DNA from 2 places in the Pseudarthrobacter sp. As-47 genome. Region 1 is predicted to be linked to the other one. Evidence: riboswitches for the same ligand, from Rfam matches in the RefSeq annotation. Region 1 holds a riboswitch; the other holds the start of a gene.
What was found. Region 1 has a riboswitch for cyclic di-AMP ahead of AC4BCK_RS09245 (NlpC/P60 family protein). Riboswitches for the same ligand answer to the same signal wherever they lie in the genome.
Positions count from the first base shown of each region.

Region 2: linked by a shared signal. The riboswitch ahead of AC4BCK_RS21105 (M23 family metallopeptidase) and the one ahead of AC4BCK_RS09245 (NlpC/P60 family protein) in region 1 are both predicted to bind cyclic di-AMP.

Region 1 is NZ_CM177088.1:1,988,312-2,003,795, reverse strand. It holds gene AC4BCK_RS09305 (ABC transporter permease) at 1-799, shown strand, start outside; gene AC4BCK_RS09300 (hypothetical protein) at 802-1,371, shown strand; gene atpE (ATP synthase F0 subunit C) at 1,568-1,771, shown strand; gene AC4BCK_RS09290 (DedA family protein) at 1,934-2,542, shown strand; gene AC4BCK_RS09285 (PepSY domain-containing protein) at 2,910-3,497, shown strand; gene AC4BCK_RS09280 (hypothetical protein) at 3,523-3,801, shown strand; gene AC4BCK_RS09275 (S1C family serine protease) at 4,264-5,409, shown strand; gene AC4BCK_RS09270 (mechanosensitive ion channel family protein) at 6,655-7,428, opposite strand; partial or broken gene AC4BCK_RS09265 (cation efflux transmembrane domain-containing protein) at 7,534-8,127, opposite strand; gene AC4BCK_RS09260 (ArsR/SmtB family transcription factor) at 8,124-8,450, opposite strand; gene AC4BCK_RS09255 (hypothetical protein) at 8,494-8,772, opposite strand; gene AC4BCK_RS09250 (hypothetical protein) at 8,941-9,288, opposite strand; gene AC4BCK_RS09245 (NlpC/P60 family protein) at 9,629-10,414, opposite strand; cyclic di-AMP (ydaO/yuaA leader) riboswitch at 10,418-10,611, opposite strand; partial or broken gene AC4BCK_RS09240 (heavy metal translocating P-type ATPase) at 11,295-11,549, shown strand; gene AC4BCK_RS09235 (DUF305 domain-containing protein) at 12,265-12,903, shown strand; gene AC4BCK_RS09230 (F510_1955 family glycosylhydrolase) at 13,003-13,872, shown strand; gene AC4BCK_RS09225 (hypothetical protein) at 13,943-14,431, shown strand; gene AC4BCK_RS09220 (hypothetical protein) at 14,560-14,727, opposite strand; gene AC4BCK_RS09215 (hypothetical protein) at 14,788-14,937, opposite strand; gene AC4BCK_RS09210 (MFS transporter) at 14,897-15,484, opposite strand, start outside.
Region 2 is NZ_JBYZMU010000002.1:43,556-59,039, forward strand. It holds gene AC4BCK_RS21105 (M23 family metallopeptidase) at 109-993, opposite strand; cyclic di-AMP (ydaO/yuaA leader) riboswitch at 997-1,171, opposite strand; gene AC4BCK_RS21110 (thioredoxin-like domain-containing protein) at 1,449-2,033, shown strand; gene AC4BCK_RS21115 (DUF305 domain-containing protein) at 2,033-2,662, shown strand; gene AC4BCK_RS21120 (hypothetical protein) at 2,830-3,138, shown strand; gene AC4BCK_RS21125 (TlpA family protein disulfide reductase) at 3,195-3,710, shown strand; gene AC4BCK_RS21130 (heavy metal-responsive transcriptional regulator) at 3,735-4,124, opposite strand; gene AC4BCK_RS21135 (hypothetical protein) at 4,423-4,728, shown strand; gene AC4BCK_RS21140 (cytochrome c biogenesis CcdA family protein) at 4,725-5,690, shown strand; gene AC4BCK_RS21145 (TlpA family protein disulfide reductase) at 5,687-6,235, shown strand; gene merA (mercury(II) reductase) at 6,355-7,797, shown strand; gene merB (organomercurial lyase MerB) at 7,843-8,508, shown strand; gene AC4BCK_RS21160 (dihydrolipoyl dehydrogenase family protein) at 8,600-9,967, shown strand; gene AC4BCK_RS21165 (hypothetical protein) at 10,015-10,254, opposite strand; gene AC4BCK_RS21170 (hypothetical protein) at 10,251-10,448, opposite strand; gene AC4BCK_RS21175 (glycoside hydrolase family 15 protein) at 10,569-12,146, shown strand; gene AC4BCK_RS21180 (glucose-6-phosphate dehydrogenase) at 12,186-13,553, shown strand; partial or broken gene AC4BCK_RS21185 (heavy metal translocating P-type ATPase) at 13,653-15,230, shown strand; gene AC4BCK_RS21190 (arsenate-mycothiol transferase ArsC) at 15,341-15,484, opposite strand, start outside.

The DNA.
Region 1 (15,484 bases):
ACGCAGCGGAGGGACCGTCAGCGGGCCACCACCGGAACTCTCCGCCCTTCAAATGCTGCGCGCCGCCATGGAGTATCTGGAAATCGTCGGCAGCCTGTTTGCCGTCATCCTCGGCTACGGGCTCATAGCAAAAGAAAAAAACAGAGGCACCCTTCAATTACTCTTTACCCGTCCGCTGGGGCGGGTCAGCTTCGCCGGTGGGAAAATCCTGGCCAGCGTAGTCCTCTGGGCGGCCGTGACCGCAGCCTTGTTCGCCGTGATCACAGCAACCCTGCTCCTGGTAGCCAACGCGCCGCTGCAGGGAGAAGACTTCGCGAAGCTGGCAGTGGCCGCGGCCCACACCGCCATCTACCTCACCATGTGGTCGCTGGCCGCGTTTGCCCTGGCCGCCTTCACCCGAGCGCCGGGAACAGGCCTGGTCCTGGCCCTGGTCCTTTGGCTCGTGGTGGTGCTGGTCATTCCCCAAATCGGAGACACCATGGACCCGGACAACCAGGTCCCCGGCGGCCTGTTCGCCAGCCTCCAGATCGACAAGTCCCATGAACACTCCGTGATGGCCGGCTTCGCCGGCTACGAAACAGCCCGGGACCTCATCGAACAAACCTCTGTGACCAAACAATACGAACGCCCGCTGTTCGCCTGGCTGGGCATCAAAAACCAGTACAACCAGCAACCCTTCAGCGTCATCTGGGCCGGGACCTTCAACAACACCCTCTGGCTCCTGACCGGGTTCGCCGCAGCCCTCGCGGCGTCCTTCCTCGCAGCGACCCGGACAAATCTACTCAGAAAGCTCACCTGATCATGAAAAAAGTCCTCATCCCCCTGGGCGCGTTCCTCGCGGCGCTGCTGATCGGAGTCCTGATCTGGCAAAGCTCAACCAGCGCTTTAACCGGCCCTGGTGCCGGCGCCTCGGCAGCTGCGTCAGCTCCGACGGTCCTGCCGGTCACCTCTAACCCCATCGCTGGCACCGGCACAAAGACCGGGCTGAGCATCACCGGGGCGATGGCAGAAGACAATATCGACCCGTCAACCAAAGCAGCCATCGGTGACCGGTTGCAGTTCACGCTCACCAACACCACGGACACACCCCTGACCGGGCTGGAGGTCTTTTACACCATGAAGGACACCGCCACGGGCGCCACCGAGTCCTACTACCAAAAACTGGACGGAACCACCCTCGCCCCGGGCCAAAGCACTACCATCTATTTCGACAACGGCACCGGCACCGGCCACTATCCGGAAAACCAGTACAGCCTCTACCGCAGCTCCACCAACGAGGTACGGATCAGCATCGAAGCCGCCGTACCCGGATACGCCCCGGCCCAAGCCACCGCCACCAAGGCCCAAGGCGCCGGCGAGAAAGCGGACTGACCCGACCCCGGACCAAACCAGACAGATCTTTTGCCGCCGCGCGCACCCACCCCATCCTTCCCCGGAAGGCTCGCAAGCCGGGACCATACACAAGGCAGGAACCGCCCACTGCTCCGGGCGCTGGCCCTGACCGGGCACGCTGCCCTCCAGCCAGGGAACACCGCATCACATACCGCTCACAACGAAGGGAACCCGAATGAGAGGCAGTCTGAATCTGGTCGGTTACGGCCTGTCCGCGATCGGCGGCGGTATCGGCGTAGGCCTGGTATTCGCCGCCTACATCAACGGTGTAGCCCGCCAACCGGAAGCCCAACGGGTGCTGCAGCCCATCGCGTTCCTGGGCCTGGCACTGACCGAAGCCCTCGCCATCCTCGGCCTCGTTTTCGCGTTCGTCCTCTAAGCCCGCCCGTGGCTGTGGAAACGGCCCGGGACAACACCAGGAACGAATCGTGAACGGAGTCGCCGCCGATTGGCCTGCAAGGATCCATGCCCTCCCCCGGCAGCCCGGCCGGCCCACCCGAAAGGGACTGAATCAACGCACCGAAGGGCAACGGGCCCTGCGGTGACCTGGCTTACAGACGCGATCCAGAATGCCGGGCCAATTCCCGCGTACCTGATCATCTCAGTCATCGTCTTCGCCGAAGACGCCCTGTTCATCGGATTCATCCTGCCCGGTGAAACAGCCGCGATCCTCGGTGGCGTCCTGGCCAGCCAGCAGCACCTGCAGCTCTGGCTGGTCATCACCCTCGTTGTGCTCGCGGCCATCACTGGTGATTCCGTGGGGTACCAGGTCGGACGGCATTACGGTGCCCGAATCCTGAAACTTCCCATATTGGTCAAGCGGCAAACCAAAATTGACCAGGCCCGCGATCTTCTGGCGCGCCGGGGCGGGGCCGCTGTCTTCCTCGGAAGGTTCACCGCGTTCTTCCGGGCCGTGATGCCCGCCCTGACCGGCCTGTCCCGCATGCCCTACCGTCGTTTCCTGGCCTACAACATCGCCGGCGGCGCAATCTGGGGCACCGGTGCGGTCCTGGTCGGCTACTTCGCCGGCCACGCCTACCTCAGTGCCGCACAAAGCATCGGCTCCACCCTCGCCCTTGCCCTCGGCACCCTGGTCATCACAGCAGCAGCTATCTGGCAGCTCCGCAAACGCCACAAGAACCACGAATAAACGCGGTATGTCATCGCGGTCGGGACTGCCGGCCTGCACCCGCTCCCGCGCAGCGCGGTGCCTGCCGAAGCCGAGGCTGAGCACGTCCCCGCCCGATTCCAGGCAATCCCGCTGCTGGAGGCCCCCAAGAAGGGACGGAGTATGGGTTTCATTTCCCACGCCCCCGCACGAGCCTGGCAGTCCTGCCTGGTACCCGGCGAGGACTTCAGCCGCCCCTTTTCGAGGCTTACCGGGTTGCTAAGTGATCGTTCAGGTTTCCTCAGCGTTCTCTTAGGGCACTGGGGCGAGAGTGGGTACAGGCGCCGGAACACATCGGATCCATCCAGGACCAGGCCGGCGTGCAGGAATCGACCGAAAGGCCAACACCATGAACAGCACATTCAAGAACCGCAAGACCCTCATCGGTGCTCTCGCCGGTCTCGCGCTTGTCGGTGGCGGAACCATCGCCGGACTCTCCGCAGCCAATGCCAGCACAACGCCCACCGCGCCCGTCAGCCAGCCCGCGCCGGAGACGGAGAGCGGTGAACAGCAGGAACCAAAACTCAATGGTTCCATCACCGTCCCCGAAACGGGGAGCGAACAATCCGACACCCAGGAATCCGCACAGCTGGCCGGTTTGGCAACCATCGACGCCAAGGCAGCCGAAGCCGCAGCAGTGGCCTCCATACCCGGATCCAGTGCCCTCTCCTCTGACCTTGGAGACGAGAACGGCTTCCTGGTCTATGAGGTCACAGTCAAGGACGGCGCGGGCGCCGTAAGTGAAGTCAAGATCGATGCCGGCAACGCCACGGTCCTGGCCACGGAAGCCGCCGACCAGGCTGAGGGACAGAACAGCGACCACAACGAAACCGCCGACCATGATGGACAGAACGGCGACCAGAACGAGGCCGCCGACGCCTCAGAAGCGCCTGACGCCTCAAACGCACCCGATACCGGTTCCAGCGCGGCCAAGTAGCCCAAGGCTGGCTTACCAGAAGGACATGCGTTCCATGAACACGGTGGGGGCGGGACAAAACGGCGAAACCAGGCCAGGCCCCTCCCCCACCACGGAGGACAACGGCCCGGAATCGCTGCGGAAGCAGGCCCAGGAACTGATAGACGAGATACTCGCCGACACCAGCCCGGAGCACCTGCCCGCACGGAACCGGCTGCTTGACTGTATTTCCAACCACCCCGGCAAACCCGAAGCGGCGCTCCTTGAACACCTGATGAACAGGCCCGCCACCTCGGGCCCCAGCACCAAACAGCCCGAAAACTGAAAGGCCCAGGGGGACAGCGGGACCGCGACTGCCACCGATTCACAGCACCCTCCCAGCGAAGCACCGTACAACTCCCAGTGGGAGTTCCCGCACTGAAGGCAAAGGGGGAACCGAACCAGTCAACACGTATAGAAAGGCAACCCGATGACACACCCCCTTAGTTCGCCTGGTCCGCAGCGCCCGGACTCACAACCCCCGGCCTCCTACCCCGCCGCGGATGCTGGCGGGCCTTTCCCCGCGGGGCCGCCTGCTGCCCATGACCCCTGGACGTATCCAGGGAAAGGTTCCGTCTCTAGGGACGACACAACGGATTACACCCACCGCCCGCCACAGCCGGCCGCTGCACCCAAAAGCTACCTCCCTCCTGCCCCCGCAGCTCACTCCCCCGAAAGCAGGACCCAGCGGCGTCCAAGTACCCGCCTAATCGTCACAGGGCTGGTCCTGGCTGCCCTGGCCGGTGGCGTGGCAGCAACCGGCACCGACTCGCTGCTCGAGGCCCAAAGCGCCCCGGCAGCAGCAGGGACGGCCCGGACGACGCAGACCGTTGTGAATAACACTGATTCCGTGAATGTAGTCTCCGCCGCAGCCCAAAAAGCGACACCGAGCGTAGTCACTATCGCCGTCACCTCAGGTACAACCGGCGGGACAGGATCGGGCATCATCCTGGATACCCAGGGACACATCTTGACCAACACGCACGTGGTCACCCTCGACGGGAAGGCACCCAACCCGGCCCTCGAAGTGCGCACCAGCGACGGCAACGTCTACCCGGGCACCGTCCTGGGCGCGGACCCGCTCTCTGACCTCGCGGTCATCAAGGTCGACGCCCCAAACCTGGCCCCTGCAGCGCTGGGAGACTCCTCCAAAGTCAACGTCGGTGACACCGCCATAGCCATCGGCGCACCATTGGGGCTTACCGGAACAGTGACAGATGGCATCATCTCCACTCTTAACCGGACCATCAGCGTTGCATCCTCGGCCATCCCCAACAACCCCGCAAACGATTCCGGGCAACCCGACAGCGGCGGCAGTTTCAGCTTTGCCCCACCGGACAGCTCACAAAGCTCCGCACCGACAACCAACGGCAACGTCAGCCTCAACGTGATCCAAACCGACGCAGCAATCAACCCCGGCAATTCAGGAGGTGCACTGGTGAACACCCAAGGCGAGATCATCGGGGTGAACGTCGCCATCGCATCAGCCGGCGGAAACTCATCCTCGGGCACCTCCGCCGGAAACATCGGCGTCGGATTCGCCATCCCGATCAACAATGCCACAAGGATCGCACAGGAAATCGCCACGCACGGTAGCGCCACCCACGGCCAACTAGGCGTGACAATCACCCCGAAAGCGGCAGGCAAAAAATCCCACTTCTCCATCGGCGCGGCCGTCGCAGACGTAGCAGCAGGATCCGCAGCGGACAAAGCCGGCATTCAGAAAGGCGACGTAATCACAGCCCTCGGGAACCGCGCCATTCAGGACGCCTCCGAACTGACAGCCGCCGTGCATGAACAACCCGCCGGTGCCACCCTTGACGCCACCCTGACACGCGGCGGCAAACAACAACAAATCACCGTCACCCTGGGATCCTCCACGACTCAGCCCTGATCTCTCGGGCACGATATCGGACGCAATCACCGCCGCACCACCCGGCCGTGAGGCCAGCAAGGAGTCAACACCCCACCGATAGTGGCACGGGGTTCCCCTCCCGCGCCCCGTGAGGCGGAGGCCTTAACCTCGAGAATGTTTGCACGGAGGTGTGCCTTGTTTGGCCATTGCTGCAGGAGTCTACGTTTAGTCAAGAGGCTTGGCGTGAACGTCGACTCCTAAATCGTGCCGCGAGCAACACACCACCGCTGCGGTGAAGACGTTGAGCGAGAAAATCTATGAAGGGAAGACGTTGCGATACGGTGTTCCTGACTACCGCTGATGGCTATCCGTGGATTCGGAACAGACCGTCGGACCAGCCGCAGATGTTGGACTCACACGCAACTTAAGCTCCCCGTGTGTCATCCTTCCCCGGAAGAAAACGACGGAATAAGAATCAGTATGATCCGGCAACAACGAGGCCTCTATCAACGGTCAGCAGCCGAATCCGGCATGCGCGGCAACAGTAAGATGGGGCGCACGCACTCGCTCATAGTAAGCGTATCCCCGAGAGGCATTGGCTGTCGCCGTGCCCCTGGGCTTCAGGACAGGTAACCTTCGGGGACGTATGGGGTGTCGCGCTTTGTGATCGGTTGACTCGTCCGGCATACGCGGAGCCGATTCAGTGTCTTAGTCCTGCGAGGCGCAGGGAATTGTCGGGGTGACACCAAGCCCGGCTATGAGGTCCGCCACGTGGAGCTTTTGGTTCTGGTGCCCGGAGGCTTTGGCCGGCAGTTTAAACGCTCGTTATGGCTGCACCGGTTCTGGGCCATGATCGCTCCGCCAACGGCATCGATCACGGTCCGGCGGCATATCTTTTTTCAGGTCCGCGGTAAGCCGCTCGACAGTCCATCCCTGACCGCCAGGCGCAGCGTGCTGCCGGCAACCTGGGCAAACGCGGCCGCTTAGCTGATGACTTCGTCGATGAGACCCCCGGGGTGGAGGCGCAAAAGTTCAGCATAGAAGCCGCGGCAACCGCGGCCCATGGCTCTCAGGGCCCATTGACGTGCTTGCCATGCACAGCGGCTTGCACTGGCTTCAGCCGGAAGACAACGGACAGGGCACTGTTCCTGCACAGCGACGGACTATGCGGGTACCAGCGATGAGACCAGCACAGCTGAGCCAACATCCTCCAAGCCCGGCCTGTAGTTGCAGTGCCCGGCCCACCGCAGGGCAATGTTCACGGGTTATCAACCTCTCCGGCTGCTAGAGGCCTTCCCCGGCCCTTACATGGGGTCGCCGCGATCGCCGCTGCCGGGGTTGTCCTCGTGGGTCTCGTGAACGAAGACGGTCCGCGGCTGGTCCAGGTCGATGTCCGCGTCTCGAAATGCTTGCAGTGCCGCCGGGAGGGCGCGGTCCAGGGCAGCGGTTCGCGATGCGCGGTCGGATCTGGACCACAGGCGGGCCCTCGATTTCGAGAGCTCCCTCCCTAGCGCCCCTCAGGACGACATCGGGGGGAGGTGCACCTTCGGCGTTGAGCGGCGTTAGTGCCTGTGTGACGGTGGTGCGAATCAGGTCGGGGTTGGCGTGCGGATCGACGAGAAGGCGGAAGGTGAGTCGTACGGTCGGGTAGTGCGTCTGCACGACCAACGCGCCCGTGTAGACGTGCGCGTTGGGAATGAGCACGCGTTCGCCGTCAGTGGTACGCAGCAGGGTTTCGCGCACGGTGATGCCCTCCACCGTCCCCTCGTAGCCGGCCACTTTGATCTGGTCCCCCGACTTGAACGGGTCCCGCAGCAGCAGCAGGAACCCCGCGAGCAGGTTCTCCAGAACGTCTTTGAAGGCGAATCCCACGGCGACGGAGACCACACCGAGACTCGCGAGCACGTCCACCACCCGCACTGATGGAAACACCAAAGTGATGGGTACCAGCACGACGAACACGGCCACGGACAGGCTGTACAGGGCGGTGAACACCCTGGTCCGCGAGGGCCGTTCTTGCTTCTGCAAGCGCCGCTGCACGAAGGGCCGCAAGAGCATTCCGATCCCGGCAATCACTGACGCGACGAGAACGGCCGCTACCGCGCGGACTGCCAGATCCGCACCCCGCGCGAGGATGTCGTCCATGATTTGTGACCACGACGCGGCGATCAGGGCGATCAGCAGGCCGGCAGAGTCTGTGAACATGTGGCCGGCGTCGGCCCACCACCAGCCCAGGGTGCTGTTCAGGACCAGGCCCACCAGCAGAACCGCTGAAAGGTAGGTGCACAACAGCGTCTGTTTCGAGTCGGCGACGGCGGTGCGGGACCCGAGTTCCCGGCCCGCGCGGCGCTGCGCCCAGGACAGGACAGGCATGATCGCAAGGCTCAGGGCTGCGATGATGATGCCGGGCGTCGAGTGCCGGGCCTCGCCTCCGCCGGTCAGGGACCGGACCGCGTCCACGGCCACGAACGCGGCGAGGGCGAAGAAGGAGATGGCGATGATCCGCAGGGTCAGGTGCTCACGCCGTTCGGGGTCCTTGGCCGAGAACTGCCAGGACAGGGCCAGGGCGGAGGTCACCTCGATCACCGAATCCAGCCCGAACCCGATCAGAGCTGAGGAATCGGAGACTCCACCGGCCCAGAGCGCGACCACGGCCTCGATGACGTTGTAGGTGATGGTCGCTGCCGCGAACAACCGGATCCTCCGCGACAGGACAGCCCGCCGCTGCTGGTTCGGAATCTGCAGCACGGCTGTCACGCGAAGCACTCCCCGTCCGCGGCGCAGCACGACGGATCCACTGCCAGGACAATACCGAGCAGGTCCTTGATGGCGTGGCCCAGACGGGCATCCGCAAGTTCGTACCGGGTTCGCCTGCCGTCAGGGACGGCTACAACCAGGCCGCAGCCGCGCAGACACGTCAGGTGGTTGGACATGCTCTGCCGGGACACACCCAGGGAGTCCGCAAGATCCGAGGGGTAGGCCGGAGCATCGGAGAGGGTCAACAGGATCCGGGCGCGTGTCGGGTCGGAGACCGCGTAACCGAAGCGGGCCAGCACCGGCGCCTGCATGAGCGTTTGCACGAATCCAAAGTACAGCTATCGCTGTATTCAAGCAATCTTGTACTCAAGAATCAGCGATGCGCAGGCGGTGCGTCCCCTGGCCGGGCTGCGTGGTGGTGTCTTCACGGAGCTGCTCGCTGTAGCGGAGGCGGCGGATCCGGCGCGTCATCGAGACCATGAGGGTCACGACGGCGATGACCATAAACGCGGTCATGACAAACCCCAGCAATCCCGGCGTCACCATGTTCTGGGTAAGGCCTGGCCTCAGTCCGTTCGTTTCAGGGCTCGGCGGAGGTGTCGTGGTCAGCGAAACATATCCTTCGCTGGTCCAGACGGTTGGCATCAGGTTCATTCTTCCTCGCTCGATAAGGGGTGGTCCGGCGTAACTGAATGTCATTCGATGGCCCTGGTGGCGGATCCCGCTAACCGGCAAATTGGTGCTGCTGTTGGCGATGCGGCTCGTTCGCCACGCATCTGACGCCTTTTTCTTGGACGTCGGCAGGCGGTGTGGTCAGGCGCTTGCGGCTTGAAGCCTGCCCGATTTGACCCGGGCCACGGTACTGGCCAGGACAGCCGCCGCCATCATGGCGAAGGCGGCGATGCCGACGGAAAAAAACACCGAAGATGCTTTCGAAACCGGAACCACGGCGTCCGCAGCGACCATGATGGTCAGCCAGTAAGCAATCGTGGCCGCAATCCAGGCCACGCCGGCGGCAGTTGTCAGGCGTGGCCACCGCGTGAACCATGCCTTGCCGTTCCCGTGAGATAGAGCGACACTCACTGCCACAATGCCGGCCACGGCGATGATCTGGATGCCGAAGAGGAAGGGCCCCGCTACCAGGCCGATCGGAATGCACAAGCCTCCGATGAGCACGAGTCGACGCGCTCCGAGGGGCATACCATGTGGACGAACAGGGTCACCACCAGGCTGAGGAACAGCGGCAGAGTTCTGGCTTGGAGTGTTGGCGTTCATGTATCCCTTTTAAAAAGCGGCCGCTGAGGAAAAGCAAGGCTCGGCGCGATGGCCGGGCTGCTACAGCTGGCGCTCAGCGCATCCGACGTTACAGCACTTAGTGAATCCTCCATGCTCTGGGGGATGGGTCCAACATCCGGGCTGCGGATTTGACCCGGCCGGGATACGCCGAAGGCCGGTGATTCATTGCCCCCAAGGCATTGAATCACCGGCCTTCAGCGGTTTTTTATTTGCCTGGGCGGACGAAGGTGACGGCACCCTTGGAGGTCATCCAGGTCAGGGGGTGGACGGCTGTTTCGTTCTTTCCGTTGAGGCCGGAGCTGAGGACCTGGCCGTTGCCGACGTAGATGCCTACGTGGCCGGGCTGCATGACCATGTCACCGGGCTGCGGATCGGAGACAACGGTGCCGTAGTTCATGAACTGCATCGGGCCGAGGTCGCCCACGGGGATCCCTGCAGCATTGAGCGCGTTCTCGACCAGTCGTGTGCAGTCCTGGATCATGCCGATCTGGGCGTAGGCGGAGGAGACCATGGTGGCGTTGATCCCGCCGGCTGCCGGTGCTGCAACAGGAGCGGCAGCAGCAGGGGTAACGGTGATCTGGGCCTTGGCCGGGGCAGCAGCAGCTGCCTTCGCAACAACAGGCGCCGCGGCAACGGCGGCCTTGGGGGCCTCAACGGGCTTGGGTGCTTCCACCACAGGCGCTGCGGTTGTCTTCACGACAGGACGCTCGAAGGTGATCTGGACTGTAGCGTCCGCGCTGAGCGGGGTTTGTACCTGGCTGGCGACTTCCAGGTTTGTTGCCGATGCCGGCTCCGCTTCACGCTGGGTTGGGGCGTCTGCTGCCTGGGCGGCAATACCGCTGGTCAGCACGAGGCCGGAAGCGGCTGCAATGACGGCGGCCTGGCGGCCCACACCGCCGACGTTGTCAGCGACGGACTTTGTCAGGACTGCGAAGGCGTTCGTGTGGACGGGGACCGCGCGACGGCGGCCGTGAACTTTGCGAATGGGCATGAAAGGGCCTCTCCCACTGCCTGCGAGGTTAGCTGTCGGATTCGGATGGGAGACACCCGGCCGTGGTGATGCACGAATGCACCAGGCACGGCTTCACCCCAAGGTCTGCCGGAAGCAGGCCAATATGGGTTCCCCGTCTCTGCCGGACGAATTTGCGAACGGATCCCGGGCAGCGGCAGAGTTAGGCAAGTCTGCGAGGGAATGCCGCCTTCGGAGAAACCGGCACGGCTTTAGACCCTACGTCACAGCAGCCCCACTTGTCACATTTGCATAACGGACCGGGCGGCATGTTCTTACTTTGCACTTGCCGATATACCCCCAGGGGGTTTATTCGAGGTGTTGTCCGTAAAGTGGTATGTCCCACCGCGCCGCCTTTCACAGCCGTTCAACCCCAGCGCCCATCGCCTTCATCTTCATTTTCATTTTCATTTTCAAGGAATGGAAACTGACATGCGTGGAACTGAAACCGCTGAACCGCCCCCCGTCTCAGCCGCTACTTGTTGCAGCTGCTGCCCAACCCAAGCCTCTTCCGGATAAGCCACGGCTGCCGGCGCCAGTAACGCCGAATTCGCAGTGGAGGGTCTGACCTGCGAACATTGCGTGCAGACCGTCCGGAAGGCCGTGTCCCCGCCCTTGAGGGTGTGGAATCGGCCTCTTTTGACCTCGTTCCGGGGCGGCCGTTCCCGACTGATTGTCGGCAGCAAGCCGACAGTTCCGCTGTGCCTGAGGCTGTCACCTGCGCCGGCTACACACTCATCGGCAACTAACTTCTCCAGCCTCCCGCGCAGCGAACCTTCCGGGATGAGGCGGAGTCTCCTCTCAAGGAGGAACCATGGAAGACCACACCCAGCCTCACGGCGGCGGCCACGACGGCCACCACCAGGCCCGCGGTCTGAAGGTAGCCATGGTCGGTGACGGAGTGAACGGCTCACCGGCACTTGCCCGGGCCGAGGCCGACATCGCGATCGGCGCCGGCACAGACGTCGCCATGGAATCCGCTGGAGTAGTGCTGGCCGGCAACGATCCCCGGGCTGTGCTGTCGATGGTGGATCTCTCCCGGGCCAGCTACTGGAAGATGTGGCAGAACCTGATCTGGGCCACCGGCTACAACGTCGTGTCCGTGCCGCTGGCAGCCTCCCAGATACGTTGGACAAGAGGCTGTGACCGGCAAGTAAAGCTCCTGCCGGTAGGCTTAGACCCTGTACAACCTGCACGGAAGGGAGGAACTGTTGTGACCGCATTATCGCGTGGACCTTTCCCCGCGTTCCTCCTGCGTGCAGGCTTCCTGACGGTGGCCCTGGCCATCATTGCCGGTATTTTCGGCATGCACATCATGACTGGGGCGCACCACATGAGCGCCGCGCACACGATGCCGGCAGCAGCCGCCGGATCGTCCATGGGCGTGCAGGGAAACCCGGCCGGGCAAGTTCATGCAACGGGGGCGTCCCCGGACGGGACGGCCGTTACCCAGGCAGCACCTGAGTCGCCGTCGTCCTGCGCCCCTGCAGGTTCCTGCCCTGAAATGTCTGCCGGGGTCAGTGTCTGCGTGCTGGCCCCGGGAAACACCACACTGACCGCCCCTGCCCCCGGAACGGCGCCCTACGCCTTGCCGGAGTTCGGGGTGGGGGCCGCAGCCAACATCAACTATTCCTACTCACCGGACAGCCCCTCTCCCGGTGACCTCTGTATCAGCCGGACGTAAACCGGCACTGACGGCGCCGTGTCCTGCCCGCAGCGCATACTCTCCAGCCACTTCGGCATGCATCAAGACAGGCCCTTCCGGGCCGCCTCCACGTGCAGTCCAAAGGCGCGCCCATGCGCCGCTGATACTTTTGAGGACCCTGATTTTCATGAAAAAGACCCTGGCCATTTCCGCTGCCGCTATCGCAGCAGTAATCGCCCTCGCCGGATGTTCCGCCGGCTCTGATGCCGGAAGTCCGGCAACCAGCATGCCCGGCATGAATCACGGCAGCTCGGCGATGCCATCGACGTCAGCCCCGGCGACCACGGCCGCAGCTTCGGTGGACTTCAACGATGCGGACACCATGTTCGCGCAGATGATGATCCCGCACCACACCCAGGCTGTGGCCATGAGCGACATCATGCTCAAGAAGGAAGGCATCCCCGCCGCCGTGAGGGACCTGGCCACCAAGATCAAGGCAGCCCAGGGGCCGGAGATCGAGAAGATGACCGGCTGGCTTCAAAGCTGGGGACAGCCCACGCAGATGCCCGCTGACATGCCCTCGGCACACAGCATGGAGGGCATGATGGGCGAGGACGACATGGCAAAGCTTGAGGCCGCCCAGGGCACCGAGGCCGCGAAGCTGTTCCTGACCCAGATGATCGCCCACCACGAGGGCGCCGTCATGATGGCCAAGACCGAAACAACTGACGGCAAGAACGCTGACGCGGTCCAGCTCAGCAAGGACATCGTCAGCTCACAGGAAGCTGAAATCCAGGAAATGAAAGACCTGCTGGCCGCCCTGTAGCCAGCACATCAGCACGGCGCCGGCCCTGCCCCCGTGGGGCCGGCGCCTTCCCCCCTCATTTCCCGGACCACTTTGGAGTTCCCCGTGCCCCTGTGTTTTATGACCCGAGGACGTTTCGCCGTTGGATTCTCCGCGGCCGCCGTCCTTGTAATGACCCTGTCCGCCTGTTCCTCCGGCTCACCGGTTGCGACCGCACCGTCCACCGCGGGCGCCGGCCTTCCCAGCTCCCATGTCCACGGCCTGAGCGTGAACAGCCAAACGGATCAGGTCCTGCTGGCCACCCATGAAGGCCTCTTCGACGTCACCAAGCCCAAGTCCTCCGCCACCCAGATCGGTGAGACCAACGACCTGATGGGATTCACCGCTGCCGCTGATCAAGGTGTCTTCTATGCTTCCGGGCACCCTGGCCCCGGCTCGGACATGCCCAACCCCATGGGCCTGATCCGCTCCGTGGACGGCGGAAAAACGTGGGAGCAGCTGTCCCGCCAAGGCGAATCGGACTTCCACGCCCTTGCCACCGCCAAGTCCGGGATCATTGCTTACGACGGGACACTTCAGACCAGCCCCGACGGGAAAACCTGGTCCCCGGCCACCGCCGATTTTGTACCGGCCGTTCTCGCTGGCAATCCCGAAACCGACACTGTTCTCGCCACCACCCGCGACGGGCTCCAGCGCTCCACCGACGGCGGAAAAACCTGGGCACTGAACACAGAGGCCCCCATCGTTCAGTTCGTTGCGTTCGCCAGCGGCACCGAAATCTTCGGCGTCGAACCCGACGGTGCCGTCCACTATTCAACAGACGCCGGAAGCACCTGGACCCGCACGGGCTCGATCAAAGGACAGGTCCAGGCAATCACCGCGGTGAAAAAAACTGAAGGCAAACCAGCGATCTGGGCCGCCACCACTGAAGGGCTCGTCGTCTCCACTGACGGCGGCAATATCTTCCGTACCCCGCCTACTGCCCGATGAACACTGCCGGGCTGATCGCCTTCACGTGCGTTACGTGCGGGCTGATCATGGCAAGGTAGGCAGCTGACTGATGGAGCAGCAGGAGAAGGTCTGGTTCGTGGATCCAGCCACGCTGCGGGACGTGGTCGTGGACCGGGAGGCAATGGAAGCCCGCCTGGAAGACTGCACGGACCTGGAACGTGTCTGGGTTCTGTCCCTTCTGGGACGGGGTGATGAAGCAGTCAGCGAAGCCCAGCAACTGCTGGCCGACTCCACGGACCCGTTCCGGGCCCTGCTCGTTCTCGCTTACGCCTACCAACGGCTGTATCGCTGGCGGGACGCCGCCCAGATGCAGGAACGGGCACTGCGCGCCGCACGCACGAAGTTCAGGGAAGCCCAAGTCCGCCATCAGATCGGGCGCCGACTTTTTGATGAGTGCCTATACCTCGCTGCCGCCGCCGAGTTTGAATGGGCCGCTGACCTGTTCAAAGCGGCCGGACGTCCCCGCGCAGCCCTCACCTCTTACAGGGCGAAAGAACGGGCACTAAAGGTCCACCGGCAAAGCCGGCTCCCGGACTAGAAGGGCAGTTACCTGCCAGGATGAGCACAGCCATTGGCGCATAAAGGCAACGATGAGGCCGAAAGGAGGCGGACAGTATTCAGACCCGGGCACTACAAACAAATCATGCGGCGTCCGGAACATCTGGATTAGTCGTGGGTTGGTTCGCCGGTAAGCCGGTGGTCGGCGTGGTTGAAGGTTTCGCGGATCAGCCTGATGAGGTGCCCGTCGTGCAGCGAGTAGATGACATGCCGGCCGTCCTTGCGGGTATCGACCAGGCCGCTGAGCCGCAGTTTGGCCAGGTGCTGGCTGACCACGGTCCGTGGGGCCGTGGACGCGGCGGTGAGTTCGGTGACGGTCTTGGGCCCGTCGGCGAGCTACCACAAGAGGTGCAGGCGGGTGGGTTCGGCGAGCAGCCGCAGGGTTCCGGCGGCTGCTTCGAGCAGCTGCGGGCCCGGGGCGACGCGATGGACGAGCGACGGCTTCTCAGGCGCGGGTCTGAGGCCGTGGTCCGGCTGACTGCTCATCACCCTGCTCCAAACTCTCAGCGGGTCCGGCTCCGGCGGTGCGCCGGGGCCAGGACAGGAATGCTCCTGCAGCCCCTATCATCGCAAGAAGTGTCAAGGCCAGCGCGGCCGGACCCAGCCCGACTGCCGCCCCGGCGATCCCGGCCAGCGGGTAGCTGATGATGTAGCAGGCGTGTGAGAGAGAGAACTGGGCCGTGAATACATAAGGCCGGGTCTCCTCGGTCGAAGCCTCCCGCAGCAGCCGCGACGACGGCGTCAGGATGGTCGAATTCCCGGCGCCGAGCAGGAACCACAACCCCAGCAGCCACCACCAGGTCGCAGCGCCGGCGGGCAGGAACAGCAGGGCCGTTGCTCCGGCCAGGGCCGCCGGGATGAGGGCGGCGCCGGTGAGCATTACCGCCCGGTCCCCGAGGCGTTCCAGCAGCCGGGAAGCGCCCAGGGCCACCAGCATGGAGCCGATGCCGAAGCATGCCAGGGCCAGGGCCAGGTCGGTGGCCGGGCGGTGCAGGACGTCGCGGACCACTACGACGCTGTTGACCAGCACGAG
Region 2 (15,484 bases), on a different replicon from region 1:
GTCCCGTCCGTAACCTCAATTTCAGCCCTTCCGTAATTTCCGGATGCCGCACTCTCCGGGTGCCCATCTGGGGGTATGCGGCAGAACCGGAGGCGCTGGCGCCGGTATTTACAACCAGGCCGAGGGATCGACTGTCTGGCCGTTGACAACAACTTCGAAGTGCAGATGGCAGCCGGTGGAGTTGCCGGTTGTACCGGCAATCCCGATCCGCGAGCCGGTTTCGACCGCTTGGTTTATCTGTACACCGATCGTTTCGAGGTGGTTGTAGGTCGTTTGGAGGCCGTTCCCATGCTCAATGACAATGCGGTTGCCGCCGCCGTAGGGGCTGAATCCCGCTTCGATGACTGTGCCCTTGCCGGCGCTGAAGACTTCCGTGCCGCAGCCGGCGGCAAAGTCCTGGCCGGTGTGCAGTTCACCTGCCGACCCGGTCAGCGGATTGGTCCTGTATCCAAATGGAGAATTGGTCACCGGATTTAGTACCGGGGAGCTGAGCCTGGCTCCCGGCGCTGGAGCCGCCTTTACGGAAACCTGCGGGGGAGCTGGAGCCGCCTTTACGGAACCCTGCGGGGGTGCTGTTGCCTTGTCGGGGGAAGCTGTTTCTGCGGCATGCGTCTTTTGTTGCGGCGGAGCAGCAGGGCTTGGGCTGGTTGTCACCTCGGTCCGTTCGAAGTTCAGCTGCGCTCCGGCGGCGGCAGCCACGGGCACATAATCCGCTGGCGCGGTGGTTCCTGCTGCTTGTGTTTGGGGGAGGGTAGTGGCGCGCGGGGTGGTTGCGTGGGCGGAGGCCAGCGACGCTGTCAGGGCTACGCTGGAGGCAATGACTGCCAGCGCGGCCTTGCGTCCACGGTGGCGTGATGACCCGTCAGCGGACGGGTCCGCCCGGCGCCTGCCCTGAAGTGGTGCGGCGCGGCGCCGCCCACTGGCGGGCCTTGCCGTGGCGGGCGGGTGCGTACCGGGCACAGGGGAGTCCCCGGCAGGAGTGTGGATGTTCACAAAATGTCCTTCTGCCGGCGCCTGCGGGGTTAGCTGTCGGATTCGGGTCAGGAACAATAACCCGGCCCCTGCCCGCACGCACCGGACATGGCTGCATAGCGGTTCAGGGGCTTCACCCCAAGACGGCCGAAGGGCCGTCACTGATGGGTTCCCCACCTCTGCCAGGTGAACTTGAATGGGCCGGCCGGCTGGCAGAGTTCGGCGCACCGCCCGGGAAACACCCTGTTGATGGCATTTCCACCCCAGTATTGACCTTCCACCGCGGGGGAAGGTCAACACTGGAGGGAAGAACATCACATCCAGCGCCCGGATCAGCGGTACGGCCCGTCCCGGGCAGGCAGAATGGAAACAGAAGACATGCAACATAACCCTTGCACCGCTCCACGAGGTTCCTTATGACGAGCGGCAAGTCATCCAAACAGGCACGTCAAGACGGCGCTGCCAAACTGGCATTGGTGAAGGCACAGCAGGCGCGGCGGGCTACGAGACGCAGGATCGCCGCCGTGATCGGTTCCCTTACAGCGGTCGGAGTGGTGGTCGGCCTGGTCCTGCTCGCCCTGGTGAACGATCCAGCGCCGCAGGCCCGTGGGGACATTGAGGTTACCGGCCTGCAGACTTTCAGCGGCCTCAGCGCGAACCATGTCAAGGACCCGGTCAGCTATCAACAGGCTCCGCCGGTTGGTGGGGACCACTCGCCGGTCTGGCTCAACTGCGGCGTCTACGGCCAGCCGGTACCGGACGAGAATGCTGTCCACGCACTCGAGCACGGGGCCATCTGGGCCACGTACGACCCGGCAAGGATCACCGCTGCGCAGGCCGAAGCACTGCAGGGCGCACTTCCTGACACCTATGCCGTGCTCTCGCCCTTGGAAGGAACCAGCTCGCCCATCATGCTCACAGCTTGGGGAGCGCAGGTCGGGGTTGACTCGCCAGAGGACGAGCGGATCGAACTTTTTGTCTCCAAATACTGGCAGTCACCGGATGCACCCGAGCCTGGAGCCACTTGCACGGGGGGACTGGACGCCCCTGGGCGCAAGTGATGACGGCAAAATCTATGTTTTGGCGCGTTACCGCTGCCGGTGCCGCGCTGGTGTTGGTCTTGCTCGCCGGGTGGGCGGTTGGACGCCTGACTGCGCGGACCGGAGTCCCAGGCGAAGGCAGCCCGGAGGCCGGGTTCGCCCGGGATATGCAGACCCACCATCTCCAGGCCGTGGACATGAGCTTGACGGTCCGGGACCGCACCGAGGACCCCGAAATAGGCCAGCTGGCCTACGATATCGCCCGGTCCCAGCAGCAGCAGTCCGGCCAGATGTACGGCTGGCTCTCGGTATGGGGCCTGCCCCAGGCCGGATCCGAACCCTCGATGGCCTGGGCCGGCAGCCATGGCACTCACGGCGGAACGGAAACGAACGGGACTTCCGGCGTCACTCCGATGCCGGGAATGGCCACTCCCCAGGACCTGGCCAGACTCCGTCAGGCCGACGGCATAGAAGCGGAGAAGCTCTACCTTGAGCTGATGATTGAGCATCACGGGGCAGGGGTCGAGATGGCAGAAGCAATCCTTGCCCGCACCGATGATCAAGCCGTGACCTCCCTGGCCCGCTCCATTGCCACGGCCCAGCTGTCCGAGATCGGGTACATGGAGGAGCTTCTCGCCGCCCGCCAATAGGGCGGTCGAACGGTTTAGCACTCCCAGGATCAGCCCCCATTTGAGGGCATTTCCCTTACCGGTATTGACCTTCCGCTATAGGGGAAGGTCAACACTGGGTCTAAGAGCCTGACAATTTGCGACGGCTCCGGCCCTGTCAGGATCCCGGAGCGCTGAGAGGAACCCGCGTGCCAACTACGACAAAGGACCGGAGCAACCGGACAGCGTGGGCTGTCGGCGGTTTTTTCCTGCTCCATGTGCTGTGCTGTGGGCTGCCGCTGCTAATCGCGGCCGGCGCCCTGGGCGCGGCGGGCTCCGTTCTGGCAAATCCATGGGTCATTGCCGCCGCCGCGTTCCTGGCCGCGGGCGTCCTGGTCCGGGCGCTCCAGCGCCGCCGGAAAGCCGCTTCAGGGGACACGGAGGACTGCTGCGCCCCCGGTGCCGGGTCAGGTCCAGATCCCGTCCCGGGCAGAATCACGGCGCGCACCAACCGATGACGACCCGTCCGGCCGCGCGAACGGACGGGGCTCCGGCGCCGCCGAAATGGCCCTCAGTGCGGAATCTCCTCGCACTGCTGCTTGCCGCCGCATCAGCAGCAGCACTGCTCGTATCGTTGACGTCCAACCCGGCTACGCGGGAAGCCGGGGCGGGGGAGGACCCGGCGCTGGGCACCGGGTTTACCGCCCTGACAAGCCAGGGGGAGCAGGTGTCGGTGCCGGGATCGAAACCGAGCGTGCTCTTTTTCTTCTCCATTGAGTGCGGCGCCTGCGGGCCGGGAACCCGGGTGCTCGCCGAGGTCCAGCGAAGCTCTCCCGCTGCCGTGAACTATGTCGCCGTGGACATCGCGCCCTACGAAACGGCCGACCAAATCCGGGAATTCCTGGCCGGAAACGGGGCGTCATCCCTGGCCTTTGCCTCTGATACCGATACACGGCTCATTACCGCCTATGGCATAAACCAGGTAAGCACCGCTGTGGTCCTGGACGCCGCCGGCACGGAGGTCTTCCGGGCTGTGGAGCCAGACGCTGCGGAACTGCGGACGGCACTGGCCGCGACGGGAGCCGGCTAGGCGAAGGGCCTCACCCAGAGGCGGTCAGATGTAACTGCAGATTTGTTCAGCATCACAGCGCTGAGGGTCGGCCCCCTCGGCGGTGGCATATTGTTCGGCCACGGTCACCCGAAGCGCCGTGAGCTCCGCGATTTTCCGGTCCAGGTCCATCAGCTGTTTCCCCAAGACGTCCCGAACATGGGTGCACGGCGTAATGCCGTCATCGCGGATCCGCAGAATGCCCTGGATCTGCGCCAGGGTAAGCCCGGCGATCTGGCTGCGGCGGATAAATTCGAGGCGGCTGAGAGTGTCGTGCGAGTAGTCGCGATATCCGTTCGCGGAACGTTCAGCCGGCGGGAGCAGCCCCCGGTCCTCGTAAAACCTGATCGTCTTCGTAGTCATGCCGACAGCGTCAGCAGCTTCACCAATTCGCATTTCGGTTCCCTAATTTCGTTCCGAAAACGCACATAACCATTCCATTGTACTGGAAGGTTTCGCGCCGGACCTGTGCCGAGACAGGCGCTGCGACTCTGCTTGACCTTCCCCTGCGGTGGAAGGTCAATGATGGGTTGAAACGGACTACTGGCCGTCCGGTTTTGTGTCCGGCCCCCTGTTGGGGCTGACACGGGACCGGACATTGGAAGGGATGATCATGTCAATAAAAGCGAACGGCCGGGAGCGCCCTGTCCTGGTGCTTGCGACCGGCGCTCTACTGTCCTCCCTTGGTGTTGTGATGGTGGCGCTCGTGTGCTGCGGGATACCCGCTCTGACAGGCGCAGCCGGTGTACTCACTGCAGCCGGCGCAAGGGCTGGCAACCTCTGGATGGTCGCCGCCGCAGCCCTTGCCGCGGGGCTCCTGCTTTTGCAGGCGCAGCGCCGGACCAGCCCGCAGACGGATTGCTGCGCCCGCTCCCGTCCGGGGGACAGCCTGTCCGCGGCCGGTTTGAGGCCAAGAAGCCGTTTATCGCCGGAGCAGGAGCGGTTCGGGCTCCACCGGAGCGGTGCTTCTGCCGCTAAGGATGCAGGGTCACGGGCATGACGGGGGTTTTGGGTCTGGCGTTTCTGACCGGGATGCTGGCCACGGTGAATCCTTGCGGCTTTGCGATGCTGCCAACCTATCTGGCGTACTTCATTGGTTCCGGCCCCGGCGAGGGACGGAAACGGCCGCTGCTTGCAGGTCTTCGGGCCGGGGTTGCCCTCAGCGCCGGTTTCGCCACCGTCTTTGTTACCGCCGGCCTGCTCGCCGCTGTGGGCCTGCGGTCGGTCGCGTCGGCGCTGCCCTGGGCGGCAGCGCTGATCGGAGCCGTCATTGTGGTTGCCGGCCTTGGCATGGTGTTCGGATGGCAACTGCCCGGGACGAAGCTGAACCTGCCCCGGATTCTGAAGACGGACGGGACCGGATCGGGCCTCAGGGCCGTCTTCGGCTACGGCGTGGCATACGCGGTGGCCGCGCTCTCCTGCAGCCTGGCCCTGCTGCTCGCTGTCGTCGCCCAGGCCGTGTCCACCGGAAGCCTGGCCGGACTGCTGGCGGTCTTCGCCGCCTACGCCCTGGGCTCCTCGGTGGTGCTGGTACTTCTGTCCCTCGGTGCAGCGGTGGCCCGCGACGCCCTGGCACGCCACGTCCGAAAGCTGCTGCCCTTCGTCAACCGTCTCGGCGGAGCCGCGCTCATCCTCGCGGGCATCTACCTGCTGCTCTACTGGGTGCCGGCCCTCTCCGGCGGGCAGGCCGGAGGGATCATGAGCGGGGCGGTCACCGAAGCCAGCACCGTGCTGTCCGGTTTCATCTCGGGCAACTGGCCGATCATCGCCCTCACCGCGGTAGCCGCCGTCCTCGCCGCCCTTGCCCTGTCCCTCCGGCGCCGCAACAACAGCAAGGCCCAGCACAACAGCGGACCCGCGGAGGAGGCTGACAGCAGCGACAGCCCAGAATCGTGCTGCAGCCCGGAACCCCTTCTTCCCGACACAGCGCCAGGGCGCACCAACCAGCAAGGAAACCCATGACAACGACCAAAAACCACCGGCGAATCTTCACCATAACCGCCGTTATAGCCGCCGCGGCACTCATCCTGATCCTTTCCCTCACAGCACTGAACCGCGGGAGCGAAACCCCTCCAGCCGCCGGCCCGGTGGGCGAAAACAACGTGGACAGGATCGAGCTCACAGCCGTGGACGGCAAGGCCGTCACCGTCCCCTCCACCCGCCCGACAGTGCTGTATTTCATGGCCAGCTGGTGCTATACCTGCGTTCCGCAAGCAAAAGCGATGAAGGAACTGGAACAGCAATACGCCGACAAGGCAGACTTCGTCGCCGTGGACGTAACCCCGGAGAACACCAAAACCCAGGTGGACGAGTTCCGTGAACTGGCCGACACACCCGGATACCCCTTCGTTGTCGACCAAACCGGGGAGCTCACCCAAAAGTACGCGGTCACATCCCTGGACAGCACTGTCGTCATCGCACCTGACGGCGACATCCTGGGCCGGGCCGACGCCCGGCCCATGAAGACCGATGCCCTTAAGGCATTCCTTGACACAACACTTCCGTAGCAAACACCCAACTCTTCGCTTCCGCTCTTGACCTTCCCGTGCAGGGGAAGGTGCAAACTGGGGACAGCACGCACCAGAAGAACACCTCGGGTGTTCATCCAAGACTCCATGGAGGACCAATGCCTGAGGCAGCACCGGATTTCGATTTAGCCGTGATCGGTTCCGGCGGCGGCGCCTTCGCCGCCGCCATCCGGGCCACCAAGCTGGGCAAGCGGGTCGTGATGATCGAACGCTCCACGGTAGGCGGGACCTGCGTGAACACCGGGTGTGTTCCCTCCAAAGCCCTCCTGGCAGCCGCAGAAGCCCGCCATGTCGCATTGGACGGGACCGGAAGGTTCCCCGGGATCAGCACCACGGCGGCCCCGGTGGACATGGGCGCGCTGATCGACGGGAAACGCTCCCTCGTTGAAACCATGCGCTCGGATAAATACGTTGATCTGGCCGCCGATTACGGGTGGGACCTGCGTCATGGCACCGCGGTGTTCGCCGGCACCCCGGAGGAACCTGTCCTGGAAATCACCGGACCTGACGGCGCACGCGAGTCCCTGACCGCCGCCCATTACCTGGTCGCGACCGGTTCAACCCCGTGGGCACCCCCGGTGCCGGGACTGGATGAAGTCAACTACCTGACCTCGACCACCGCGATGGAACTGAACGAGGTGCCGGAGTCCCTGATCGTCTTCGGCGGCGGATACGTGGCCCTGGAACAGGCGCAGCTCTTTGCCCGCCTCGGATCGAAAGTGACCCTGCTGGTCCGCTCCAGGCTTGCCTCGCACGAGGAACCGGAAGCCTCCCGTGCCCTGATGGGCGTCTTCGCCGACGAGGGTATCCGTGTCGTCCGCCGCGCAGCCGTGACATCGGTCCGCACAGATCCGGCCACCGCAGAAATCATTGCGACCGCTACGGTCGCCGGGGGCCAGGAGGAATTCCGCGCCGCGAAGCTGCTGGTAGCCACCGGACGCCGCCCCGTCACCGACGGACTGAACCTGGACGCCGTCGGCGTCAAAACCGGCGACACCGGCCAGATCCTGGTCGAAAACACCCTCGCCAGCTCCAACCCCAGGATCTGGGCCGCAGGGGACGTCACCGGGCACCGGGAATTCGTCTACGTCGCGTCCGCTCACGGAACCCTGATGGTGGAAAACGCCTTCAACAACGCCGACCGTCAGGTCGACTACCGGCACCTGCCCCGCGTAACGTTCACCAGCCCGACGCTGGCCGCGGTCGGCATGACCGACAAGGAAGCCAACGAGGCGGGCATCCGGTGTGAATGCCGGGTCCTGCCCCTGGAATACGTTCCCCGGGCACTGGTGAACCGGGACACCCGCGGCTTCATCAAAATCGTTGCCGACAACAGCACCGGACGCATCGTCGGGATCACCGCGGTCGGCAAGGAAGCCGGGGATTTGGCCGCCGCCGGGGTGTACATCCTCGAGGCAGGGATGACCGTGGACCAGGTCGCGAACCTCTGGTCCCCCTACCTGACCATGGCCGAAGGGATCAAAATCGCCGCACAGTCCTTCACCACCGACGTCTCCAAACTATCCTGCTGCGCCTCCTGACCCTTGCCAGCTCCCAGCTAAGTCCCCACCTGAAGGAAACGAACGATGACGAACAACGTCAGCCAGGTCACCGACCGCCTCGCCTCTGCCGAAACCGGCATGCAGCCCTGGCTGTGGCTGCCACTGCTGAGACTCCTCGCACTGGGCGACCCTGTGGACGCAGCGGACCTTGCCGCGGCCACGGGCCGCCCCGTCGGAGAAGTCCGTGACGCGCTTGCGGCCATGCCCGACGTCGAGTACGACGGATCAGGCCGGATCGTCGGGATGGGACTGACCCAGCGCGCCACCCGGCACCGCTTCGAAGTGGACGGCGAACAGCTCTACACCTGGTGCGCGCTGGACACCCTGATCTTCCCCACCCTGCTGGGCGCCTCCGCACGGATCGAATCCGCCTACGACTCCGCCAGCACCCCGGTGCGCCTGCGCGCCGGCAGCGCCGGTGTCACCGGTGTTGAGCCGGCCACCGCGGTGGTGTCCCTGATTAACCCGGAAGACATCAGTTCCGTCCGCTCATCCTTCTGCAACCAGGTCCATTTCTTCGCCTCACCCGAGGAAGCCGAACCCTGGCTCAAGAACCACCCCGAGGGCACCGTCATCCCTGTCGAGGAGGCGTACCGGCTCGCTTCGGACATGGCCGGAAAAATGCTCTCCCAGAGCGACGCCCGGGAAACCGGAAAACCGGGGAACCGGGTCCAGAGCTGCAGCTGCTGACACACGGCGCCCCCCGGGCACCACAATGGGTGACGAAAAGACGTTTGACGAGCAGAACCCGAAAGATCAAACCAATCTGAAGGAGATCAGCGTGAACGAACATTTCGATGTGGCAGTGCTTGGTATGGGGCCCGGCGGGGAGGTCGCCGCGGACCGCCTGCTGAAAGCAGGGAAGAAAGTAGTCATCTTTGAGCGGGAACTGATCGGCGGGGAGTGCGCCTACTGGGCCTGCATCCCGTCCAAAACGGTCCTGCGGCCGCCGGAAGCACGCATGGAGGTACAAAAAGCAGCCGGTGTCAGCGGGGCCGAGCTGGACTGGGACGAAACAGCCAAATACCGGGACTACATGATCCGGAACCTGGACGACAAAGCCCAAGTGAACGGCTACGCGAAGCAGGGCGCGGAGGTGATCAAGGAAGAGGCACGGCTTACCGGACCCGGCCGGATCCAGGCCGGGGACCGCGAAATCACTGCCGAGCACATCATCATCGCAACGGGATCCGATGCCGTGATTCCACCACTGGACGGCCTGGACCAGGTCACCGCATGGACCAACCGCGAAACCTACACCGCCACCACCCTTCCTGGGCGCGCGGTGATCATCGGCGGCAGCGCAGTGGGAGTGGAAACGGCGACGTTCCTGGCCCGCTTCGGCGTCAAGGTCACCCTTGTCCACCGCGGGGAACGCCTGGTCAACAGGGAAGACGCCCGAGTCGGTGAACTGGCGCACCAGTACCTGCAGGAAGCCGGTATTGATATCCGGCTCGGAACCTCCGCTGCGCGGGCGCGGCGTGAGGGCACCGAGAGCATGGTCGAGCTCGAAACCCGCGGCGGAGAACCCGCCGGCACTGTCGCGGCCGACGTCGTGATCTTCGGTACGGGCCGTAAACCGCGCACCGAAGGACTTGGCTTCGAACACGCCGGGGTGAAACTCGGAGACCGGGGCGAAGTCCTGGTCGATGAACACTGCCGGGCCGGCGAAAACACCTGGGCCATCGGAGACGTCACAGGCATCATGCCCTTCACCCACGTGGCGAAGTACCAGGGACGGATTGCAGCGGATGCGATCCTCGGCCGACCACACAACGCCACCTATGAGGGCATACCGCGTGTGGTGTTCGCAGATCCTGAAATCGCCGCCGCCGGGCTGACCCAGCAGCAGGCCGAACAGCGCGGCATCCGCACCGCCGCAGCCGAACTCGATCTTGCCAACGCCATCGCCCGGCCCTGGACCTACGAACAGGACCCCCGGGGACACTTGGGCCTACTGGCCGACGCCGATAAGAAAACTCTCATCGGTGCCTGGGCGGTCGGGCCGATGGCCGGGGAATGGATCCACCACGCCGCCCTGGCTATCCGGACGCAGCTGCCCCTCGACACCCTGCTGGACCAGGTCGCTCAATTCCCGACCTACCACGAGGCCTATCAAACAGCCCTCGAAAAGCTCGACGTCCAGTAGCTCGTCAGGCTGGCACGCCCCCGGGCCGGGACAGGGCGCGGGCGGGATCACCTTCGAAGGAGAACGCCGTGAAGGTCAGCGAAGCACCTGAAGATCATGTCCATGCGTGGGCCGGCGGAAACGCCGGGACCGAAACACTGAATACCGACGCAATGAACCAGCAGGCCGCCCTCGCCGGGCGCGGCCTGCCCGATGCGGCGAAACAACGTGAGTTCACCGGCGGTGGTGGCCTCGGGGTACCTGAGGGTCTCCGACGTGGCATCGGCGGCCCATTCACGGGTGGTCACACCCGCAGGGACCACCTCCGGTGAGCGCCGGAAGCGATTTCCCTGACATCGGCGCTTTGGCCCCGCTCGGTGATGGACTCTCCGCTGCCCTGGTCGGACCCGCCGGGGCCATCGAGTTCTTCTGCCCGCTCCGATTCGATGCACCGGCCCTCGTCTTCCCACTCCTTGACCGCCACCTCGGAGGAACGCTCCACTTCGGCCCCGCCGATTCTGCGACAGAGCGGCTTTCCTGCAGCCGCCGGTACGGCGCTGCCAGCGCCGTACTAACCCTGGAATGGGCTTGGCCCGGTGGAAGAGCGAGGATGCAGATGGCAATGCGCTGGCCACCACCGGAATCGGGACAGGAAATCCTCTGGCTATTGGAGGGCCTTGAGGGTTCCCTGGAGGTTGAAGCCATCATGGATCTCCGCCCCGGATTCGGGGCAGACCCTGTCAATCTCACCGTCAACCCTTCCGGCGCGTACCTACAACACCCTGGGACGCCCATCGGGTTCGAAATCGACGGGCTCACATTGCATCAGGAAGGCCAGCACGCCCACGGCCGTGGGGTCCTGAAGGCCGGGGACCGGTGGGCGGCACGCCTGAAAGTCGGTTTGCCGGGCTCCTCACCGTCCGGTACCGGCACGGTAACCCCGGCCCATGTCGCCGCCACTATCAGTGCCACCGAAGAGGCTTGGCAGGAATGGGCCAGCCATCTGGTCTACGACGGGCCAGGGGCGGAGGCCGTCATCCGCAGTGCCATCACCCTAGAGCAACTGATATACGCTCCCACGGGAGCTGTCACAGCTGCTGCGACGACCTCCCTGCCGGAACAGATCGGCTCCGAACGCAACTGGGATTACCGATACACCTGGCTGCGGGACGCCAGCTTCACCCTCAACGCCCTCTACCAACTGCAGTGCAGGCCCGAGGCCAACGCTTACGCTTCCTGGCTGTGCCGCACCACTGCCGCCAGCGGCCTGCCCCTGCGGGTCCTATACCGGGTCGACGGCACGACGGAAATCCCCGAGGCGTCACTGACTGAACTGAGCGGGTACCGCAACAGCCGGCCCGTACGGGTCGGCAACGCCGCGGAAACCCAACTGCAGCTCGACAGCTACGGCGAGTTGCTGGACTGCCTGACGATCTGCGAAACCTTCGGCGACGACGTAATGCGCACCGAATGGCCGAACTTCCGACGGCTGGTGGACTTCACCGCGGCCCACTGGGATGAGCCCGACAGCGGTATCTGGGAGGTCCGCAGCCGCCCACGCCACTTCGTTCATTCCAAAGCCCTCGCCTGGACAGCGCTGGACCGGGGTGCGCGGCTGGCCGAAATGCATGATCTTCCAGGGAACGTATCGATCTGGCGCAAAGCAGCCGAGGAGTGCAGGGGTCAGGTCTTCGACCAAGGAATCGCTGACGGGCACTTTATTCGGGCCTATGACGACCCGACCATGGATGCGAGCCTGCTGATGCTGCCCATCGTCGGCTTTGTGGAGGGTGACCATCCAGCCATGCTTGCGACCCTGGACACCGTGCAGGCACACCTCGGACCCGAGGACGCAGTGGTGCCCGGCCTGCTGCACCGCTACGACCTAACCCACCCCGAAAGTGGAGGAGATGGGTTGGAAGGAACCGAGGGAACTTTCACCATAGCCAGTTTCTGGCTGGTCGAAGCCCTCGCCTTGGCCGGACGCACCAAGCAGGCAGAGAAACTATTCGCAGACCTGCTCACCCTGGGCGGGGACTTGGGGATCTTCGCCGAAGAGATCGATCCGTACACCGGCTCACAACTGGGAAACACGCCACAGGCCTTCAGCCATATCGGCCTCATCAACGCCGCCATGCGACTGGCCGGAACCACGGCCAAGGCACACATACCGGCCGGGAACACCGGCACCCAACCTTGAACCGGCGACCAGCAGCACATTTAGGACAGGCGGATAGCCATGAACGACACCAAAGATACGGTTTCAACCCTGCTGATACTGGGAGGGACAGGTGACCTTGCATCCAGACTGCTGTTGCCTGGCCTGGGCCGGCTGCTGACTGAGCAGCAGGATAGGCGGGTCGCCCTGGTCGGCTCCGGAACCCGGCCCTGGGACGACGAGCAATGGTCCGAGACCGTCAAGGCAGCTTTCGGGACCGTTGATGCCACCGGCCCCGCCGTTGAACATACTCTGGCCAATTCCCGCTACCTCAGCGCCGACGTATCCTCAGCCGAGGATCTGGAACAACTGCTTCAGGCATCCACCGGCATTCCCGCCATCTACTTCGCCCTTCCCCCAGCGGTAACAGCCAAAGCGGTCCACGCACTGAAGGATATTGAACTTCCCGGCAAAACCATACTGGCAGTGGAAAAGCCTTTCGGAAGTGATCTGCAGGGAGCCGCGGAACTGAACGCAATGCTGTCGGCACTGGTGTCGGACGAGCAGGTGTTCCGGGTCGACCATTTCCTGGGCAAATCAACCGTACTGAACATGCTGGGCCTGCGCTTCACCAACCGCCTCTTCGAGCCGCTGTGGAACAGGGACCACATAGCGAAGGTGGACATTGTTTACGACGAAGAACTGGGACTGGAAGGACGCGCAGGGTATTACGACGGAGCCGGGGCAATGGTCGACATGATTCAAAGCCACCTGCTGCAGGTCATGTCACTGGTCACGATGGAACCACCGGCGAGCGTCGACGCGGTGGACCTGCGGGCAGCGAAGTCTCAGGCAATTAGAGCGGTACGACTCTGGGAGGATGATCCGGTGCGGGCCAGCAGACGCGCCCGTTACACCGCAGGAACAGTAGATGGCCGGCACCTGCCCTCCTACGCCGATGAAGACGGCGTCGATCCGTCCCGCGAGACCGAAACCCTGGCGGAAGTCACGGTCGAAGCGGATAACTGGCGGTGGGCCGGGGTGCCCTTCACCCTTAGGTCCGGCAAAGCGCTCGGAGAGCCGCGCCAGGAAATAGCCGTGACATTCCGCGCCGTACCCCGGGTACCAGACGGGCTGCACGGAGCCGAAGAACCGACCGTGCTGCGTATCAGTCTTGGGCCAGACTCGATGGCCCTGGAATTGAATATCAACGGCCCGGGGGATCCATTCACCGTCGATCGGGCCGCTCTCACTACCGACTTCGGCAGTGGGCGGCTGAACCCGTATGGGGAAGTGCTCCAGGGCGTCCTGGACCGCGACCCGACGCTGTCGGTCAGGGCAGAGGCCGCAGAACACGCCTGGGGGATCGTTGATCAGGTCCGCTCCGCATGGCAGGAAGGCAAAGTTCCCTTGGACGAATACCCGGCCGGATCCTCCGGCCCGGCCTGACAATGAAAGCAACCCGGAGTTCGCGCGCAAGATGACAGCACAAAATCCACAAGCTAAGTAACTTCTGACGTTCCAAGATCGTTACTCCCCTTAAACCAGCTTGACCTGCAGCCCGACACCGCCCGCGTGGTCCGGGAAGGTCGCGAGGACGAGATCCTCGTCGAGAAGGTGAAAACCGGCGATACGGTGCGGATCCGGCCGGGTGAGAGGGTTCCGGTCAACGGACGGGTTCTTGAGGGTTTCTCCATCCTTGATCTGTCCCTGGTCACGGGAGAGCCTGTCCCGGCGGAGCGTTCACCTGGTGATGAGGTCATCGGCGGTTCCATCAACGGCGCCGGGTCCCTCCTGGTGGAGGTCACCCGTACCGGGGCCGACAGTTTCCTGGCCCAGGTCGTGCGGCATGTCGAGGACGCGCGGGCCCTCAAACCCGGGATCCTGCATCTGGTCGACCGCGTGTTGCGCATCTACACCCCCACCGTGCTTATCGTCGCAAGCATCGCACTGCTCGGCTGGCTGGCCGGCAGCTGGGCCCTGACCGGGGAACCCGACGTCCGGCGGGCCGTGTTCGCCGGCATCGGGGTATTGGTGATGGGCTACCCGTGCGCGGTCGGCATCGCAGCTCCGCTGGCAATCGTCCGCGCCGCCGGCGAGGCAGCAGACCAGGGCATCATCATGCGCACCGGTGAAGCCTTCCAGACCTTCGGACACGTACGCACGATCGTTCTGGATAAAACCGGAACCCTCACCGAAGGCCGCCCCACCGTCCGGGAAACACGGGCTCTTGGCGACGAGGTCGAGCTGCTGATGCTGGCCGCCGCCGCGGAAAGCCCGTCCGAGCACCCACTCGCCCGGTCCGTCGTGGCCGCGGCGGAACAGCGCCGGATCGCCATACCTGCTGCCCGCGACTTTGAATCCGTCACAGGGTTCGGGGTCATCGCCCGCATGAACGGGCGGCCCCTCATCGTCGGTCGGCCGCAATTCCTTCAGGAGAAGGGAGTGGATACCGCACCGCTGGCCGCTGCAGTCCAAGAACTTGAGGACATCGGCCGGACGGTGATCGCAGTCGCCGCGGACGGGCAGCTGCAGGGCATCATTGCCCTGGGCGATGACATCCGTCCCGATGCCATCGAGGCGGTCAGAGCCATGAAGGAGGCGGGCATCCGCCCGGTGCTGGCGACCGGGGACAACGCGCGCGCAGCCGCGCACGTCGGGGCGGAGGTCGGCATCGAGGAGCTTCACGCCGGTATTCTGCCCGAGCAGAAGGCCGCACTGGTCCGCGAACTGCAGGCCGGCGGCACCCGGGTAGCGATGGTCGGAGACGGCATCAACGACGCCCCCGCGCTGATGCAGGCCGATGTCGGCATCGCCATGGGCGGCGGAACGGACATCGCGATGGAATCCGCTGACGTCGTGATTGTCCGCAATGACCTGCGGCTAATCCTGGTCGCGCAGGAGAACAGCCGCTCCAGCTACAGGCAGACCCGCCAGAATGTTGCCCTGGCGTTCCTGTTCAACGGCATTGGGATCCCCGCCGCGACAACCGGGCTGGTCTACCCGGTCTGGGCCATGGTCGCCATGGCCCTGTCAGTCACCACGATTTTCATCAACAGCCTCGGCGGGCGCCCCTCGCTGCTGTTCCAGGCCATCGGCAGCGTCGGACGCACCGGCGCCGACTAAGACAGGCAAGCTTTCACCCCCGGCTTCCGCAGGTGCGAATGAAAACGTGACGGCAAACCCTATTTTCTGGAGCACTACCGCTGCCGGCGCCGCGCTGGTGATTCAGCGGATCAGTTTCCGGTAAGCTCGGCGTGCAGCTTTTGGACCCGGGCCTTGATGTCATCGCGGACCAGGCGCATGCGTTCCATGCCTTCGATGCCGCGCTCGGACGGTTCGTCCGTTTCCCAGGTTTCGAAGCGTTTGCCTTCGCGAGG